Regions from separate parts of the Thalassospira sp. SM2505 genome, predicted to be linked through region 1. Evidence: predicted binding sites of a transcription regulator. Region 1 holds the regulator's gene; the other holds the start of a gene.

The links. Region 1 encodes HrcA, which represses chaperone genes, less so after heat shock. Its sites were predicted from a motif close to GTTAGCACTCNCCNNNGGNGAGTGCTAAC; they were not measured.
Region 2: a site for HrcA is predicted at 6,661-6,689, ahead of groES (co-chaperone GroES). Genes of this name have one in related genera too.

The regions. Positions count from the first base shown of each region.
Region 1 covers NZ_CM142731.1:518,764-528,806, forward strand. Annotated here, with positions in the region: gene ACTU44_RS02370 (ArsR/SmtB family transcription factor) at 1-122, shown strand, start outside; gene ACTU44_RS02375 (NAD-dependent deacylase) at 119-865, opposite strand; gene grpE (nucleotide exchange factor GrpE) at 1,000-1,644, opposite strand; gene hrcA (heat-inducible transcriptional repressor HrcA) at 1,695-2,753, opposite strand; gene rph (ribonuclease PH) at 3,071-3,787, shown strand; gene rdgB (RdgB/HAM1 family non-canonical purine NTP pyrophosphatase) at 3,866-4,462, shown strand; gene hemW (radical SAM family heme chaperone HemW) at 4,609-5,802, shown strand; tRNA gene ACTU44_RS02405 (tRNA-Leu) at 5,972-6,058, shown strand; gene ACTU44_RS02410 (ribonuclease D) at 6,745-7,356, shown strand; gene ACTU44_RS02415 (KpsF/GutQ family sugar-phosphate isomerase) at 7,509-8,516, shown strand; gene lptC (LPS export ABC transporter periplasmic protein LptC) at 8,520-9,227, shown strand; gene ACTU44_RS02425 (LptA/OstA family protein) at 9,224-10,043, shown strand, end outside.
Region 2 covers NZ_CM142731.1:3,382,962-3,393,004, forward strand. Annotated here, with positions in the region: gene ACTU44_RS15875 (PLP-dependent cysteine synthase family protein) at 1-980, shown strand, start outside; gene ACTU44_RS15880 (hypothetical protein) at 1,130-1,906, shown strand; gene ACTU44_RS15885 (hypothetical protein) at 1,973-2,416, opposite strand; gene ACTU44_RS15890 (Hsp20/alpha crystallin family protein) at 2,563-3,066, opposite strand; gene ACTU44_RS15895 (NADH:flavin oxidoreductase/NADH oxidase) at 3,373-4,467, shown strand; gene groL (chaperonin GroEL) at 4,596-6,248, opposite strand; gene groES (co-chaperone GroES) at 6,309-6,596, opposite strand; gene ACTU44_RS15910 (hypothetical protein) at 6,917-8,392, opposite strand; gene rfbC (dTDP-4-dehydrorhamnose 3,5-epimerase) at 8,494-9,051, shown strand; gene rfbA (glucose-1-phosphate thymidylyltransferase RfbA) at 9,057-9,938, opposite strand; gene rfbD (dTDP-4-dehydrorhamnose reductase) at 9,931-10,043, opposite strand, start outside.

The sequences.
Region 1 (10,043 bases):
TCGGCGCGGCATTGCTCGACCGGTTTTACGATCTGGGCTGGGCCAGGCGGGTGGCGGAGTCGCGTATCGTACGTTTTAGCCGCGAAGGCGAGCGTCAGTTTCGCGATCTTGTGAATTTCTAGTCCTTGAGCAAAGCCGCGACAAATCCCGGCACCAGATCGGTTGCCGCCCCATAGGCGCTATGATCAAACAGGGTTGCGCCGGAACTGGGTTCAAGATTGAGCTCGACGGTTTCGGCCTCGGCTTCTTCACGGGCGACCTGCACAAATCCGGCTGCCGGATAGACATTGCCCGACGTTCCGATTGAAATGAAAAGCCCGCATTTGCCAAGGGCGTCATAAATACGTTCCATCTCAAGGGGCATTTCGCCAAACCACACCACATGCGGGCGCAAGCCCCCCGCATTGCCGCAGGACGAGCACGGGGTTTCCCGGGCGAGATCATCAGCCCAGACCGTCAGAAGGTCACAATGGTTGCAGCGGATTTTAAGAAGCTCGCCATGCATATGGATCAGGTTTTTTGATCCGGCCCGGTCATGCAGATCATCGACATTCTGGGTGACCAGCAAAACATCCCCCGGCCATTCGGCTTCAAGGCGTGCAAGTGCCAGATGTGCGGCATTTGGCACGATGGCGGGGTCGCGCAATCCGGCGCGCCGGTCATTATAGAAATAATGCACCAGATCGGGATTGTTAACGAAGGCCTCGGGCGTTGCGACTTCGGCAATATCGTATTTCGCCCAGATGCCATCGGGATCGCGGAAGGTATGAAGACCGCTTTCCTTGGAAATCCCCGCACCTGTCAGAATGACAATCGGAACGGCTTCGTCGCGCAGGATTTCAATCAGATCGGGGCGGAGCGGCATGTAAATATTCCTTGATTGGCAGCGTACTTTTGTCCGACAGCCTAATGCAAACAAAACACCCCCGCCAAGTATGTCTGGCAGGGGTGCTTGCTAAACCCGATCCGCTAAAACCGGTTTATCTGAATTTCTGGTCGTTATGCCGAGGTATCGACATTGCCGCCGGGCGTATCATCCTTTGACGGATTGCTTCCGGCCGGGTTCTTGGTAACACCGACCATTGCCGGGCGCAGAAGACGGCCCTTAAGGACGTAACCGGCCTGCATGACCTGTGCGACATGGCCATCCGGATATTCCGGGTGCGGCAATTCAAACACGGCCTGATGGTGGTTCGGGTCAAGCTTTTCGCCAAGCGGTTCAAGCTTTTCGATCCCGTTCTTTTCAAGAGCCTTTTGCAGGGCCTGTTCGGTCATTTCAACGCCTTCAAACAGCGTTTTCATAGCCGGGTCGGCCTGTGATGTATCACCGGCCGCATCAAGGGCGCGGCGCAGGTTGTCACCCACATCAAGAAGGTCACGGGCGAATTTGGTGATCGCGTAGTTGCCGGCATCCTCGACGTCTTTTTTGGCGCGGCGGCGGGTGTTTTCCACCTCGGCGGCCTGACGCAGCAGACGGTCTTTCAGCTCGGCGACCTCGGCCTGAAGGGCGGCAATCGGGTCTTCGATGACAACTTCTTCACTTTCTGCGCCGGTCGCCTCTGCTGCGACGTCCTCAGATGCGGTTTCTTCTGCGGCATTTACATCCTGCAGATCTTCCGGAGTGTTTTTTGCGGTTTCCGACATGGCTAACCTTGTACTTTCACGTTATGCGGCCTGACACGCAGCGCCGCGATTTATCCAATCAGTCGACCGACCAGTTTGGCGGTGTAATCGACCAGCGGAATAATCCGGGCATAATTGATCCGGGTCGGTCCGACAACCCCGATTGCACCCACAATGCTGCCTTCAGCATTCTGATAGGGTGAAATCACCATCGAAAGACCCGATCCGCCAAACAGTTTGTTCTCGGACCCGATGAAAATCTGAACGCCTTGGGCATCCGTCGTCACATCGAGCAATTCAATCATCTGATCGCGGGCCTCAAGCACGTTAAACAGGCGGCGAACGGTCTCAAGCTGTTCGATTGTATCGATATTTTCAAGCAGCTGGGACTGGCCCTTTACAATCAGGGACGATCCCTTGATCCCGCCAGCCCATGTCGCAAGGCCCGCATCAATCAGTGTGGCGGAAAGTTCATCAAGCTCCTGCTTGAGGCGATCACGTTCCTGCGTGATCAGCACTCTTGCGTCATCAAGTGTCTTCCCAGCCAACCGGGTATTTAGATAATTCGCCGCTTCTGTCAATGCCGAGGCGGGCAAATCGACCGGAACATCAAGGATTCGGTTTTCGACACTGCCATTTTGCGACACCAGTACGGCAAGCACCTTGCCCGGTGACAGGGCAACGAATTCGATCTGTTTGAGTCGGATGCCATCGGTCTTTGGCGCAACCACCAGCCCGGCACAGCGCGACAGGCCCGAAAGCATTGATGTTGCCTCGCCCAGCATCTGATCAAGCGAATAGCCCGCCTGTTCGCAATTCTTGGTCAGCTGGTCACGTTCGGCATTGGGAAGGTCGCCAACCTCCATCAGGGCATTCACAAACAGCCGCAATCCCTTTTCACTGGGCAGGCGCCCGGCCGAAATATGCGGCGCAACCAGAAGCCCCATCTCTTCAAGATCGGACATGACATTGCGAATGGTCGCAGCAGAAAGGTTTTCGGACATGCGTCGCGCAATCGACCGCGAACCGATCGGTTCGCCGGTTTCGACATAGGCATCGACAATCTGGCGGAACACTTCACGTGACCGCGCATTCATGTCGCCCAGCAATGTATCGTCAAAATGGGCCATGTGTTCCAAGCCTGCGGGTCGAGACAAAGCTGTTTCAAGCTCAGGGAGAATTTAGTCAGGCATTGGGTATACGTCAATTGCGCCCTTGCAGGGCAAAAGCCGGAAGGCACACCGGTTTCAAGTACTTGGTTTGAAAACGTTGTTTGTATTCCTGACGGGTTTTGGGCGAATCCGGGTCGATCAGGGCCGGGAAACTGCTGGACCTTTGGCGGGTGTCATCTTACTTTGGGCCAAATTTCAAGCCTGTTTGCATCTGCGATCCATCCGTCGGTGCCAGAGCTGCAACCACAAGATCTGTAACCAAGAGGTTCTCACACATGCGCCCATCCGGCCGTACCCCCGATCAGCTTCGTGACGTAACGATTGAAACCGGCATTTCCAAATATGCCGAAGGGTCCTGCCTGATCAAATTCGGCGATACCCATGTCATCTGTACCGCCACGGTCGAGGACAAGGTTCCCGGTTGGATGCGCAATACCGGCAAGGGCTGGATCACCGCAGAATACGGCATGCTGCCGCGTGCCACCGATTCGCGCATGCAGCGTGAAGCTGCGCGTGGTGGCCAGTCGGGCCGCACCCAGGAAATTCAGCGCCTGATCGGTCGTTCGATCCGTGCGGTGGCCGATATGAAAGCCATGGGCGAAATGCAGATGCGCCTTGATTGCGACGTCATTCAGGCCGATGGCGGCACGCGCACCGCGTCGATCACCGGTGCCTATGTTGCGGCCCATCTGGCGTTTCAGGGCGTGCGTCGTCTTGGCCTGATCAAGGAAATCCCGCTGACCCAGCCGGTCGCAGCGATTTCTTGCGGGATCTATAACGGCGAAGCCGTGCTTGATCTGGATTACGCCGAAGACAGCAATGCCGGGGCGGACGCCAATTTCGTGCTGGCGGGCAATGGCGGCATTGTCGAAGTTCAGGCCACTGCCGAAGACGTGCCGTTTGATCGCCAGTCTTATGACAAGATGTTCGCGCTGGCCGAAAAAGGCTGCAAGGAACTGTTTGCCAAGCAGCGCGAGGCCCTTGGTCTTTAAGTTAAACGAGACTTTCCGCGGCAGGAACCATACCTGCCGCTTTTCACATCTGACCCCTACCGAATCTCAGGCAGAAAAATGGCCCGTCGCTTTACGGAAAAAAAACTCGTCATTGCCAGTCACAACAAAGGCAAGATCAAGGAAATCGGTGAATTGCTAGCACCCTTCGGGATCGAGGTTTTCTCGGCCGGAGAACTTGACCTTCCCGAACCCGAAGAAACCGAAAAGACCTTTATCGGCAATGCACAGCTGAAATCGGTGGCGGCGGCCAACGGGGCCAATCTTCCGGCCCTTGCCGATGATAGCGGCCTTGCGGTTTCTGCCCTTGATGGTGCGCCGGGCATCTATTCGGCGCGCTGGGCCGGGCCGGACAAGGATTTCGACATGGCGATGGAAAAAGTCCAGAACGGGATCGGCAACCATCCCGACCGCCGGGCGTCCTTTATCTGTGCGCTGTCACTGGCCTGGCCGGACGGGCATGTCGAGAATTTCGAAGGCAGGGTCGAAGGCGAAATCGTCTGGCCGAAACGTGGGCGTCACGGCTTTGGCTATGATCCGATTTTCCAGCCCAAGGGATATGATCAGACCTTTGGTGAAATGGACCCGGCCAAAAAGCATGAAATGAGCCACCGTGCCGATGCCTTTGCCCAGATGGTCAAGGCCTGCTTTAAATAATCAGGTTTAAATAATCCGGGCCTTTTGGCGCCCGCATTGAACATATGCACGCATCGCTGATGTCATGATCGGCGGTGCGTGTTAGTTTATCCGGGTATCAGGGATATAAATGCCCTGCTTTTCCCGCAATCAGGATCGAGTTCCGCGTGTCCGCATCTTTTGCCGAAACCGTGCCTTTTGGCATCTATATCCACTGGCCGTTCTGTCTGTCGAAATGTCCCTATTGCGATTTCAACAGTCATGTGGCGAACAGTGTTGATCACGCCCGCTGGCGCAAGGCGCTCCGGGCCGAGCTTGCCATCGGGGCGGCCCGCCATCCGGGCCGTGTTGTCGGTTCGATCTTTTTTGGCGGGGGCACGCCATCGCTGATGGACCCGGAAACGGCGGGGGCGCTTATTGCCGATATCAAGACCTATTGGCGGGTCACTGACGATCTTGAAATCACCCTTGAAGCCAATCCGGGCACGGTCGAGATCGACCGGTTTTCGGCCTTTGCCGCCAATGGCATCAACCGGGTATCGATTGGCATTCAGGCACTTAATGACCGCGATCTTAAGTTTCTTGGGCGGGTGCATTCAGCCAAGGAGGCGCTGCGCGCCCTTGATGTCGCGACCACGGTGTTTGATCGCTTTTCATTCGATCTGATCTATGCCCGCCCCGAACATGATCCCAAGGCCTGGCGCAAGGAGCTGCGCGAAGGGCTTGATATCGCCAATGGTCATATCTCGCTTTATCAGCTGACCATCGAGCCGGGCACACAATTCTATACGCTTCATCAGCGCGGTGAGCTGGTGGTGCCTGACGAAGACCTTGCCACCGAACTGTATGAAATCACCCAGGAAGAAACCGAGGCGGCGGGGTATCGCTGTTACGAGGTTTCCAACCATGCCAAACCGGGGCAGGAAAGCCGTCATAACCTCGTTTACTGGCGTTATGGCGATTATCTGGGCATCGGGCCGGGTGCGCATGGCCGCGAAGCGGTGACCCAGCCTGATGGCAGTACCGTTCCGATGGCAGTACGTCGCCACCGTGCGCCGGAAATCTGGCTCGACCGGGTGGAAAAGCATGGTCACGGCTCGCAGGAAGAAACCGTGCTTGAGGCCGATGAACGCCTGCTTGAAATGGTGATGATGGGCTTGCGACTGAATGAAACCATTCCGGTATCGCGGTTCGAGCGGATTATTGGCAAGGGACCACGCGATGTGCTGGATTCGGAACGGCTCGAAACCCTGATTGTTTCGGGTGATCTGGTCTGTGATTCTGCGGGTCTGCGGGCCACACAGCAGGGCCGGAACCGGTTGAATGGTGTTCTTGGCTATTTGTTCGACCATTCGGCGTGATCGTGAATGGTCGAAATTCCAAGGAAAACCCTTGTGTTTTAGGGTCAAGGCCGGGTCAGGTGATTTAGTTTCACCAAACCATCAAAAAGTTGGTTGACACTTTAAGCTGACCGCGTATATTCCGCCCCGTTCCGGCGGACAATGCCCGAACAAAACCAGATGCCCCTATGCCCAGGTGGCGGAATTGGTAGACGCGCTGGCTTCAGGTGCCAGTGGCCATTAGGTCGTGGAAGTTCGAGTCTTCTCCTGGGCACCATACCCCAGCACATTTCTGATGTGCTGGGGTATTGTCGTTTTGGGGTAAGTCAATCCTTGTCGCTATATCTTCTTCGCTTGTGAAATGCTGTTGTCTTAGGCTGAAGATGCTTCAGTTCGAGCTTTTGATTGCGGAGGCGACTTCAGCACTGTGTATTATAATTCCGAACGCAATAAAAACGCACCATACGGCGCATAAGTTCGCAATCAAATCAGATGCATAATGGCTCGATTTCTGTTTGGGTTTGTGTTGCCATTGACAGGCAAAGTATCCGATGGAAGCAGTTAAACCAAGTTGTAGGCCAACAGCCAAAATTGGGAGGTGAATTCCGGATGGAAAGTCGCCAAAGATAGTCAACGTGGAGAGGGCAATAGTTGCGATAGCACCTTTAAGTGCCACGAGGAGAATTGATCTCCGAATCATTTCAATGTTTGGGTTTCTAGAGGTCATGTTAGGCTCCTTTCAATAAAGTCTAGGAGCCGTTGTTGCACTTACTGGGCGGACCTTTGTGTCAGTTCGTGACAAATTTTGTTATTTGGTGGTTTTCTTCGATTAATTTAGTTCAGCTTTTTTGATGAATGCGTGTTCGGACAAAGGAAAAACCCTGCAATTGGTATGACTTTTGCGATGCGGCACCCGGTTTGCTGTGTTAAGAACAGGCAAATTCTGACATTTGGAGAACCGCGATGACCAATTTCCTCCATCTCGGAGATCTGCCGGACGATCTTGACCTTGGCAAGGTCGTGGCAATCGACAGTGAGACCATGGGCCTGAACCCGCACCGCGACCGTTTGTGTGTCGTGCAGCTTTCAAGCGGGAATGGTGATGCCCATCTGGTCAAGTTCGATGGAGAAGATTACAGCGCGCCGAACCTCAAGAAACTGCTGGCCGACCCGTCGGTCCTGAAACTGTTTCATTTCGGGCGTTTTGACATTGCGGTCATGGACAAATATCTCGGTGTGCGCTGTGCGCCGGTCTATTGCACCAAAATCGCGTCCAAACTGATCCGTACCTATACTGATCGTCACGGTCTCAAGGACCTTCTGCGCGAACTGGTCGGGGTCGAGATTTCCAAGCAGCAGCAAAGCTCAGACTGGGGTGCGCCCGAGCTTTCCAAAGAACAGATCGATTACGCGGCGTCTGATGTGCTTTATCTGCACAAGGCCAAGGAAGAGCTTGATCGTCGTCTGGCCCGTGAAGGCCGTACCGAGCTTGCCCAGGCCTGTTTTGATTTCCTGCCGACCCGCGCGACGCTTGATCTGTCGGGCTGGGAAGAAACCGATATTTTTGCCCATTAGGCCGTGCGGTTAACCGCCTGTGAAGATTGGCGGTGTATGGGGGTTCAATAGAATTGACCCCCACACCCGGCAGGTTCATAGTTTTGGCGCATTGGTCTTGCAAAAAGTACCGGTTGCCCTATCTCCGGGCAGGAAACGCAAACAAGAAACAGATGACAGTGACCCCGAACGCTCCCACCACCAAAAATATACCGGTTCCGGCTTCTGAGGCCGATCTTGCGATTGCGCGCCGGGTTCTTGATATCGAAGCATCTGCGCTGCGCGAACTGGCAGACTCGCTTGATGGCGATTTCTGCAAGGCGATCGACCTGATCGAAGGCCTTAAGGGCCGTCTGGTGATTACCGGCATGGGCAAAAGCGGTCATATTGCCAAAAAGATCGCGGCAACCTTTGCCTCGACCGGCACCCCGTCCTTCTTTGTCCATCCGGCCGAAGCCAGCCACGGTGATCTTGGCATGATCGGCAAGGATGACGCGGTTCTGGCGCTGTCGAATTCCGGTGAAACTCCGGAACTGTCCGATATCATTGCCTTTACCCGCCGGTTTAATGTGCCGCTGATCGGCATGACCCGCAAACCGGAAAGCTCGCTTGCCAAGCAGTCGGATTGCCCGCTGGTCTTGCCGGCAAGCCCGGAAGCCTGCCCGAACAAGCAGGCCCCGACGACCTCGACCACGGCGATGCTGGCCCTTGCCGATGCGCTGGCGGTGACATTGATGGAACGTCGCGGCTTTAGTGCCGATGATTTCCGGACCTTCCATCCGGGCGGAAAGCTTGGTCAGCGGTTGTTGCATGTGCATGATGTCATGCATGGCGCAGACAGCCTGCCATTGATTGCGCGCGATGCCCTGATGTCCGAGGCACTGGTGACCATGACCGGTCATTCCTTTGGCTGTGTCGGTGTGCTGGGCGATGCCGGGGAGCTGATCGGGATTGTCACCGATGGCGATTTGCGTCGCCACATGGCCGATAATCTGGTGGCGATGAAGGTCGGTGACGTGATGACGGCCGGACCGAAAGTTACCCATGCCGATGCCCTGGCGGTTGAAGCCCTTGCGATCATGAATGATCGCAGCATCACCGCCCTTTTCGTGCTGGATGCGGCCGGCATTCCGGTCGGGCTTGTGCATATCCATGATCTTTTGCGTTCAGGGGTGGCATAGGCAATGAGCACTGAAGGCACACCAAAGGTCGCATCCCAAAGGGCCGAAGGCCTTTCGCGCGACCGGCTGCCTTCCGGTCGGCGCGAAGTTCGCATCAATCCGTTCCGGCGGATGATCGTGACCATGCTGAAATTCGTTTTGCCGCTGATTGCCCTGACGCTGATGGCGCTGGTGGTGTTGTGGCCGCAGATCGAACAGGTTCAGGATAGCGGGTTCCGGCTTGGATTTTCGACATCACCCGAAGACCTGATGGAAAATGTTGCCATGAGCAATCCGCGCTTCTTTGGTGTGGATGGCAAAAAGCAGCCCTTTACCGTGACGGCGCGCGAGGCGGTCGAATCCCCCGAAACCCGGGAACGCAACGAACATGTCTATCTTGATGCGCCGCAAGCCGATATCACGCTTGAAGACGGATCCTGGATTGCGCTGACCGCCAATGAGGGCTTCTATACCGAAGAAAACGGGATGCTCGACCTTGTTGGTACGGTCAATATGTATCACGATAACGGCTTTGAAATTCACACCGAAGAAGCTGAAATTGCTATGAATTCCGGCAGTGCAAGCGGTACGGTTCCGGTCGATGGTCAGGGACCGTTTGGCACGATCAAATCCGATTCCGGGTTCGAGCTGGAAAACAAGGGGGCGGTGATCCGCTTTTTGGGAAAATCCAAACTGGTGATTTTCGATAGCGCATTGAAAGGGAAGTCATGATCGCAATGGGGCTTCTGAGCCGAAAAACCGGAACGCTTGTTGCGGCAATGATGCTTGGCGGTGCGGTTCTTGGCCTGTCGGGCCTGTCAGATCGTGCGCAGGCCAACCCGCTCGGCTTGGCGCAAAATGGCGCTGGTGGTCTGGAAGTCGAGTCAGATAACGGCATTGAATGGCGTCGCGATGAACAGATCCTGATTGCGCGGGGCAATGCGGTTGCCAAACGCGGCACGTCGCGGGTAGATGCCGACGAACTTCAGGCGCTGTATCGTGATCGTGACGGCAATAGCGAGATTTACCGCATCATTGCGATTGGCAATGTGAAGCTGTCCTCGGATACCGATGTCGCAACCGGCGACAAGGCGGTCTATGACATTGACGAGGCGGTTGTGGTTCTGACCGGGGATAATCTGAAATATACCACGCCAAAGGAAACCCTGACCGCACGTGACAGCCTTGAATATTGGGAAACCGACCGGATTGCGGTGGCGCGCGGCAATGCGGTGGCAATATCCGAAGATCGTACCTTGCGCGGTGATACCCTGACCGCACGGTTTGATGCCGCCGAGGGGGGCGCAAATGAGTTGCGTCGCATCGATGGTCAAGGCAATGTGAATATTCGCACAGCCACCGACTTTGTTGTGGGCGATCAAGGCGTTTATGATGCGAAAACAGGTATCGCCACATTGATCGGATCGGTTAAGATCACGCGCGGAGAGAACCAGTTGAACGGGGATCGAGCCGTTGTCGATCTCAATACAGGCGTCAGTCGCCTGACAGCAGATGGCAATGGCAGTGGCAAGTCCCGTGTTCGGGGTC
Region 2 (10,043 bases), 1.8 Mb from region 1:
AGTCGACCCATCCTTCTGGCAGTCTCAAGCACCGTCTGGCGCGCTCGCTGTTTCTCTATGGCCTATGCAACGGCTGGATCACCAAGGACACGCCGGTTATCGAGGCATCAAGCGGATCAACCGCCGTGTCAGAGGCCTATTTCGCACGCCTGCTTGGCCTGCGTTTTATCGCCGTCATGCCGAAATCGACCTCGCAACAGAAAATCGACCAGATCGCATTTTATGGCGGTGAAAGCCATCTGGTAGATCACAGCGGTCAGATCTATGAAGAATCCCAACGCCTGGCGCGCGAACTTGACGGCCATTACATGGACCAGTTCACCTATGCCGAGCGCGCAACCGACTGGCGCGGCAATAACAACATTGCCGAAAGCATCTTTGATCAGCTTAAACGTGAACCCCATCCGGTTCCGCGCTGGGTTGTCGTCGGTGCGGGCACGGGCGGCACATCATCGACCATCGGTCGCTATGTCCGTTATGGCCGGACATTGGGGCAAGGCTGCGAGCTTTGCGTGGCGGATCCGGAAAACTCGGTCTTTTATGATGCCTATGAAACCGGCGACTGTTCGGTGACCGGCACCAAGGGATCGCGCGTCGAGGGCATTGGCCGTCCCCGTGTCGAGCCAAGCTTCAACCCGACCGTTGTCGATCGTATGTATCGCATTCCCGATGCCGCAAGCTTTGCCGCCCTGCATTATCTTGAACGTCATCTTGGCCGTCGCTGCGGCGGGTCAACCGGCACCAACCTCATTGCCACCCTGTCGCTGATCACGGAAATGAAAAAGGCCGAGCAAACCGGATCGGTCGTGACCTTGTTGTGTGATGGCGGGGATCGCTATTGCGACACCTATTACAATCCGGAATGGATCAAGGCACAGAATATCGACCTCGCCCCCTGGACATCAGCACTTGAACAGTTTGATGCGACCGGGCTTCTTGACATGCCGCTGGATCACAAGACCGGGTATCGCAAAGCCTGACAGGCTCCAGCCGTTTCCTGAATTCAAATTAAGGCCGGGTTGACCACAGACCCGGCCTTTTGCTTTTGTCCAGACCCGGTTCACCCGTTTCTCACAGCTTCATTGTCTCACCGTCGGAATGCATCGGAGTGATTTAAACGAGGCATGACATGACAACAGAGAAAATCGGCGGTATCGAGCTTTATATCGAGAATGTGGATCTCGAAAATTCTGGCCAGACACAAAAGGTTTACGGGACAAATTGCGCAGATGATTTCTGGGCTTTGCTGTCAAATGAACGTTCTGTATTTGCCTATGTCGACTATCTTTGGGTGCCACCCGATCTGAAACGTAACACATCCCAAAGCAGCCGGGCCCTTTATGCATGGCGCGGGGATACGCGCCCCCCCGATGAAATTTTCGGCCACGGCTTTTCCCGGCGCGGGACATCCCCCGCAACCCCGGCCATTGTTTATCGCAAGGCGGATCAGGATCTTGCGCATTATACGGCCGTGTGTCTGTCAGGTACGCATGAAATCGGTGCCCTCTTCCCGCCAAAGGTTCCTGATCAGCCGGATCCTGCTGCCGAGACATGGGTTTACTGCGTGCGTTTGCGTGGATACTGGTGCCCCACCTATTCCATCCAGCAACGGGTCTATGGCAATGCTGCCAGGTTTGGCGCGACCGAACGCCAGATGGCACGCCAGAACCTTTATGCGCGCGAGCTTGCGGTCCTTAATGTCGCTTATAAGGACGTGGTCGCGGCCATTCGGGTACGGCGCGACTGGGCTGGCGAGGGATATGATGCCGGTGGCACCTTCACCTATCTCGAACTCAGGAAAAACCAGTGGGCTGCATCAGATAACAAGGCCTTTGCTGATCGCATCGAGAACTGGTGGAATACCAATAATCTGATCAACACCCAAAACGCCCTGCCGACCCCGTAATGACAAGAATAAGGCCGGTCCCGACAACACTGCACGGGACCGGCCTCAATGAATGTGCCGTCGGCGTTAAGAAGCCACCAGCGCGCCGGATGCAAGCGTGTCTTCAAATCCTTCGACCGATTGCTCATAACCGCTATCGGTTGCGCCGGTGCCTTCAAGCTTCTCCGACAGTTCCTTGAGACTGGACAGAAGGGTCAGGTCACGCGCCTGCTGTTCTTCGGCCTTCTTGCGCAGATCGGTCTGACTGACAGCAGCCTGCCGTGCAATCCAGGCGGCATCATCCTTGGCAAGCTTTTTCGCGGTTGCCTCGCCGATGATGATCGCACCGGAAATCTCGCTTTGCGCAACTGAAACAGGCTTGCTGCTGGTTTCAACGGCCGAGCAGCTTTGTGCGACGCGCGTGGCAATGGCGCAAAGCTGTTCGGTTTGCGTTTCAGTTCGAAAGGACGCGATATCGGCCTTGTATGCGGCTGCATAATCATTGGCCAGATCGCCAAGCGTACTGCTCATCGGGCTTTCTCCTCTGATAATCCGGATGCACCAGAAGACGGGGAGCCTCATCGCATGTGAGCAGCCAGACAAAAAAAGACGGGCGGTAAATACCGCCCGTCAGGCAAGACAGGGAAAGCTTCTCAGGGAGGAGAGACAGACAAGTCCTAGCCGTTCACAGCAATCTTGCGAGGCTCGGGCTTTTGTTCTGCTACTTTGGGGAGAGTAAGCACCAGAACACCATTCTTGAACGACGCCGTGATGTTATCGACATCAATGGTATCATTCAGACGGAATGACCGCTTGAAGCTGCCAAAGCTGCGTTCAACAACGCGGGCACCTTCGTTGGTTTCACGGGTGGATTTCTTTTCACCGGTGATGGTCAGAACACCGTCGAGAACCGACACATCCACATCATCCTGCTCAACGCCGGGAAGTTCGGCAGACAGTTCGATATGATCTTCGGCTTCGTGAACATCGATACGCGGGCTCAACAGAGTTTGAGCTGCTTCCTGACCATCTGCAACCGCCTTTGATGCAGTTGCACGATCACCAAAGATCGAGCCAATCATACGATCGAAATCACGGGAAAGAAGCGAGAAAGGATCACCATAGGTCGGTGCAGTTGCAAGACGACGTGCGGATCCATTAAGAGTCTGAAGACCAGTCATTAGTACCCTCCATTACAGACGAGTATTCTTGCGCCATCAGTCCAGACCAGGCTGCAACCTTGACGCGTATCAGGGCACCATGCCCCTTTGCAAACTTGAGATAGAGCACAGGATTTTTTCCGCAAGTGGCGTCATGCATTTTTTTTGTTTTTTTTGCATTCCGCCGACCTGAATGGCCAATAACACATTATCCGGACGAACTTTTTTCGAAAAATCAAATCAGAGACTGGCACTCATCCCCTGACCGGATTAGCTTCTTCTCATTGTTTGTCGGCTTATGGCCGACCTCCTTAACAAGGAAGATCCATGAGTACCCTTTTCTCACCATTATCACTGGGCAAGCTTGCCCTGGACAACCGCGTCATCATTGCGCCGATGTGCCAGTATTCAGCTGAAAACGGCAAAACCTCGGACTGGCATCCGATGCATCTGGGCAACCTTGCCCAGTCGGGCGCAGGACTTTTGATTATCGAAGCAACTGCCGTCGAACCCGAAGGTCGCATCACCTATGGCGATGTAGGTCTGTGGGATGACGAAACCGAAGCGTCCCTTGCCAGAACCATTTCTGCGGTACGCAGCCACTCTGACATGCCGGTCGCCATTCAACTGGCCCATGCCGGACGCAAGGCATCGTGCGAGAAACCTTGGCTGGGTGGACATGCACTGTCACCGGATCATGCCAATGGCTGGCAAGTTTGCGCACCGTCAGCTGTTCCGTTCCGCGAGGGCGACCCGATCCCCGAAGCCCTTTCAAAGTCGCGCATTTCCGAAATCGTGCAGGCCTTTGTCGAAAGCGCAAAACGTTCGATCCGCATCGGTTTTGATGCCATCGAAATCCACGCTGCCCATGGCTATTTGCTCCATCAGTTCCTGTCCCCTCATTCGAACAAGCGTGACGATGAATATGGCGGATCGTTTGAAAACCGCGTGCGCATCGTTCTTGAGATTTATGACGCCATCCGCGCAGAAGTCGGCACCGACTACCCGCTGGGTATCCGTATTTCGGCCACCGACTGGGTTGATGACGGCTGGGACATTGATCAAAGCGTCGAACTTGCCAAACTGCTTCATGCACGCGGTTGCGATTTCATTGATGTTTCGTCCGGCGGTCTGCACATTGATCAGAAAATCCCGCTTGGCCCGAACTATCAGGTTCCGTTTGCAGCCCGTATCAAGGCAGAAACCGGCATGACCACCATTGCGGTTGGCCTGATCACCGAGGCCGAACAGGCAGAAGCCATCACCTTTACCGGTCAGGCCGATGCCATCGCCCTTGCGCGCGGCATCCTTTATGACCCGCGCTGGCCCTGGCACGCCGCAGCAACCCTTGGGGCCGAAGTCAAAGCTGCCCCGCAATATCTGCGCTGTCAGCCGCGCAGCCTTAAAAAGCTGTTTGGCTGATCTGAACCACCAAAAGCCTGGCACAACAATGTGCCTGGCTTTTTTTTATTTCTCTGACCTGCACGCAAAAAGGGCCCCGCAATTGCGGAGCCCTTCCTGTAGTGCAAAGGTCGGTTGGTTGGTAAGGCTTAGAAGCCCATGCCACCCATGCCGCCCATACCACCCATGCCACCCATGTCAGGTGCGCCAGCCGGTTTGTCTTCGGCTTTCTCGGCGATCATGCATTCGGTAGTGATCAGCAGACCAGCGACCGAAGCTGCGTCCTGCAGGGCAGTACGAACAACTTTGGCCGGGTCGATGATGCCAGCTTTGATCAGGTTGGTGTATTCGCCCTTCTGAGCGTCATAACCGAACTCGATGTCGTCCTGCTCAAGCAGTTTGCCAGCAACAACCGCGCCGTCTACGCCAGCGTTGGTTGCGATCTGACGAACCGGTGCCTGAAGGGCACGGCGAACGATGTCAACACCGATGGTCTGGTCATGGTTTTCACCTTCGAGACCGTCAAGCGCACGGACAGAGTACAGAAGAGCCGTACCGCCACCAGCAACGATGCCTTCTTCGACAGCAGCGCGGGTCGCGTGCAGAGCATCGTCAACACGGTCTTTGCGTTCTTTAACTTCGATTTCCGAAGCGCCACCGATCTTGATCACTGCAACACCGCCTGCGAGTTTCGCGAGACGTTCCTGCAGTTTTTCACGATCGTAATCAGAGGTGGTTTCTTCGATCTGAGCGCGGATCTGGGCAACACGGCCTTCGATCTGTGCTTTCTCGCCAGCGCCATCAATGATGGTGGTTTCTTCTTTGGTGATGGTAACCGATTTCGCGGTACCGAGCATGTCAAGCGTAACGCTTTCAAGCTTGATGCCGAGATCTTCGGAAACAACCTGACCACCGGTAAGGATTGCAATGTCTTCGAGCATTGCTTTACGACGGTCGCCGAAGCCCGGTGCTTTGACAGCAGCGATTTTCAGACCACCGCGCAGCTTGTTGACAACCAGGGTTGCCAGAGCTTCGCCTTCGATGTCTTCAGCAATGATCAGAAGCGGCTTGCCGGTCTGAACAACAGCTTCGAGCAGCGGAAGAACCGGCTGCAGCGAGGAGATTTTCTTGTCGAAGAGCAGGATGTACGGAGCATCCATTTCTGCAACCATTTTCTCCGGGTTGGTTACGAAGTACGGAGACAGGTAACCACGATCGAACTGCATGCCTTCGACAACGTCGAGTTCGGTGTGCAGGCCTTTTGCTTCTTCAACGGTGATAACGCCTTCGTTGCCAACTTTTTCCATGGCTTCAGCGATCATGTCGCCGACTTCACGGTCACCGTTAGCAGAGATGTTACCAACCTGGGCGATCTCATCGCGACCAGCAACTTTACGTGCACGGCCCTGGATGGATTCGATAACCTTGGAGGTCGCGAGGTCGATACCGCGCTTCAGGTCCATCGGGTTCATGCCGGCAGCAACAGCCTTGTTGCCTTCACGAACGATTGCCTGTGCCAGAACGGTTGCGGTGGTGGTGCCGTCACCAGCCAGATCGGCGGTTTTCGACGCAACTTCGCGAACCATCTGTGCGCCCATGTTTTCGAACTTGTCAGAAAGTTCGATTTCCTTGGCGACAGAAACACCGTCCTTGGTTACGCGCGGAGCGCCAAAGGACTTCTCGATAACAACGTTACGACCTTTCGGGCCGAGGGTCACCTTGACAGCATCTGCCAGGATGTCGACACCGCGCAGCATCTTGGCGCGTGCATCGGTGGAGAATTTTACTTCTTTAGCAGCCATAATATTCTTTCCTCTCTATGAGACGGATGAACGTGGACTTAAGTCACCCAAAGGGCTGACTTATTCCATGATGCCCATGATGTCGGATTCTTTCATGATCAGCAGCTCTTCGCCGTCGACCTTGACTTCGGTACCCGACCATTTGCCGAACAGGACTTTGTCACCTGCCTTGACGTCGAGGGCTACGACCGAGCCATCTTCTTTGCGAACGCCAGAACCAACAGCGACGACTTCGCCTTCCTGCGGTTTTTCTTTGGCGGTATCCGGAATAATGATGCCACCGGCAGTTTTGGTGTCGGACTCGACACGACGTACCAGTACTCGATCATGCAGCGGACGGAACTTCATTTTAGACAACTCCGTGTTAAAGCTAAGGCTCGTTAATAACTAAGACTAACCGGGATGAGCCCGTATTAGCACTCACCCCCGGCGAGTGCTAACAGCATTTATTGGAGTGCCTGTTTAAAGTCAATAGGAAGATGTAAAAAGACGCAGAAATGTCACGATTTTTACGCATTTCCGGCGATTCAAACCGAACAAAAAACCGTCTTCCAAGAAGGGCTGCTGATCACACCATTTTCTATCAACCCGCACAACCCTGCCGTACAAAAATATTTCGCTGCGAACCGACCCACATGCCCTTGCAATTACAAGATCGCAACATTCAGTCAGCGAAGTTCGAAATAGCGCTCATATAATGCTGGCTCATCAAAATGCCGGCGTCCGACAAAGGCGGTTGCATGATGCCCCCACTGGCGCATTGCGCCAGGCCGGTCCACCCCCATTGGCCACAGGATGAAACGTTCCATTCTTTCGGTGCCCGGGACGAAACCGTCTTCATCATAAAGGCTTTCATATCCGCTGCCATCTTTGAGCGGAATGCTCGCAAGTGATTGCTCTGGCTGCATTGATGCTTTTATGGGCGTCAGGGTATTCACGTCTGAATTTTCCGGAGTCACGGCCAAAAGATAGTGACTGATCGCATCAACCCACAGCACCGGACGGGCAAGGGTCGCCGACGCTACAGCACCGGCCGGGCTTTCAGCCGTCTCGCGAATATCACCATCTTCGGGTGCCACAATTCGCTGCAATGACGATGTCGGGAAGAACATATGATAGCAGCCACACCCATGAATGCTGTCCGCAATCAGAGGATGCCCTTCTCCATCAAGGGTGACGCGCCAGATCAATGCATCAAGATGCCCGGCGAGAATATCAAACATTCCCTGTGCCGGTCGTTCGGGGAACCAGACCGAATAGATGATTTGCGGACGCCATTGGTTATTAAACCAGGTATGGCTGAGCCGGTAATAGATTGCAGGGCGATCAAGATCGACAATCGACAAGCCCTCACGCGATGGCAGGGCCGGTGTACCGATGCGATCACTGCTTGTCAGCGTGCGTATCCGAAATTCCGGCGCATAGCGTTCGGCAAGCGATTTGAGCTCGGCATGCGTTGGTATGATCCGGCCAAAGGCATCTTTTTCAATTGCTTTGATCGCGATGGCGTCTTGCCCTGCATCTCCCTGCCCGTCTGCACGATAGCGCTGCCAGTGACCAGAAGCCTGCAAGGCCTCTTCGGACAGATCAAAGCTTCCAAAATTATCACGCTTCCAGCTTTCATAGCCAAAATGCGCGGCAAAGGCTGTTAACGGATAAAACCCGGCAATGCGTTGAAAATCCAGATAGTCATCAGGCACGAAAACCGCCTTGGACAACGACGCGTAATCACCAATGGTCAGTCCCGCAGCCATTTGACTCGCACAGTTTTCGACTTCTGTCAGAGACAGTTCCGCAGCAACAGGAAGATTGCGCAGCTCGTCTGCCCGCGCGTCACGATCAAGTGCGCGCATCTGCGCCACCCAGTCGGCAAACAACAGCTCGCCCTGAGCGCCTTGCGCTATGGCGGTCCCGACCTGCTTGCCCATCAGCACCGAATTTCGGTTGGCCCGCAGAAACCGGTATCCGGCAACAGGTGCCGCACCGATGTTTCGTTGTCCCTGATCAGTAATCAACGCATCGAACTCGCGGAGCTGCTGCGAACAACTTGGTGACGAGACCACAGAAACGCCACTTTGATGGCTACTACATGCTGAAAGAAAACCAGCAAGAAGCACCGGGACATAGCGCAAACGAAATTGCATCGACTGCCCTTTCATATCCGGACAAAACGCGAGCGGCTGGACCAGCAACACCTTTGAGCCAACCTTCATCTGACGACAAAACACAGCATAGGGTCGAAACATTGCAGATTGAAACACTTGATATCACCGACATTAAGTTGCTCTTTCCGCGAAAGTTTGGTGACGAACGGGGTTTCTTCTCCGAAACCTACAGTCAGTCACGCTTTAACCAAGCAGGCATTTCAGTCGAATTTGTTCAGGACAATCATTCACTTTCGCGCGAAGCCGGGGTTTTGCGCGGCCTTCATTACCAATGCCCGCCCTTTGCCCAGGACAAACTCGTCCGCGTTGCTCGTGGTCGCATCCTTGATATCGCCGTCGATATTCGCAAAAATTCGCCGACCTTTGGCAAATGGGTTTCTGCTGAACTCAGCGCTGATGACTGGAACCAGATCTTTGTTCCCAAGGGATTTGCCCACGGTTTCGCAACGCTCGAAGCAGATACAGAAGTCATTTACAAGGTGTCTGCTCCTCACTCGCCTGAAAGCGAGCGGGCAATCATGTGGAACGACCCCGACATCGGTATTTCCTGGCCATTCGATGCTGATGACGTGACCCTGTCTGCCAAAGATGCGGCGGCAATGAGCTTTGCCGATTACTGCAAAGACCCGGATTTCTGATATCCCTACATCTGATCGTAGGTTTTCAACACAGTTTGCAAATAGGTCTTGTAGGAGCTCGCACTATATTGCGCGGTCAGCTCCTCAAACTGATTGAGTGAAATCAGACCATTGCGCAACGCGATTTCTTCCGGGCAAGCAATCTTGAGACTTTGACGATTTTCAACGGTCCGAACGAAATTCGCAGCATCAAGCATCGCCCCGTGCGTCCCGGTATCAAGCCATGCGTAACCGCGCCCCATTTTCTCGACCCGTAATGCACCACGTTCGAGATAGGCCTTGTTAACATCGGTGATTTCAAGTTCCCCACGCGCCGATGGCTTTATGGATCGGGCAATATCAATGACATTGCGATCGTAGAAATACAGCCCAGTCACTGCATAGTTGGATTTCGGCACAGTCGGTTTTTCTTCGATATCCAGGGCGATACCATTGCGATCAAACTCGACCACGCCATAGCGTTCCGGGTCATGGACAAAATAGGCAAACACGGTCGCCCCTTCCTGATGCTGCATGGCATTTGCCAGCAACTCTGTCAGGCCATGACCAAAATAGATGTTATCGCCAAGTATCAGACAACAGGTATCGTCACCGATGAAATTCGCACCAACAATAAATGCATCGGCCAGACCGCGTGGCTCCGTCTGCACCGAATAATCCAGACGAATCCCCCACTGGCTGCCATCGCCCAACAATTCCCGAAACAGGGGAACATCATTTGGCGTACTGATCACAAGAATCTCCGTGATCCCCGCAAGCATCAATGTTGTAAGCGGGTAATAGATCATCGGCTTGTCATAGACAGGCTGCAATTGCTTTGACACGACCAGTGTCGAAGGATGAAGCCGCGATCCGGTGCCCCCGGCCAGAATGATCCCCTTACGCATGGCGGTCATCCTTCTCAAGAGCGACCAGAACGCGTCCGAGGCTTTCCGTCAAAGAAGGAAAATCGACACAAAAGTCTTCCCTGATCCTCCGGTTTGACAAGACGG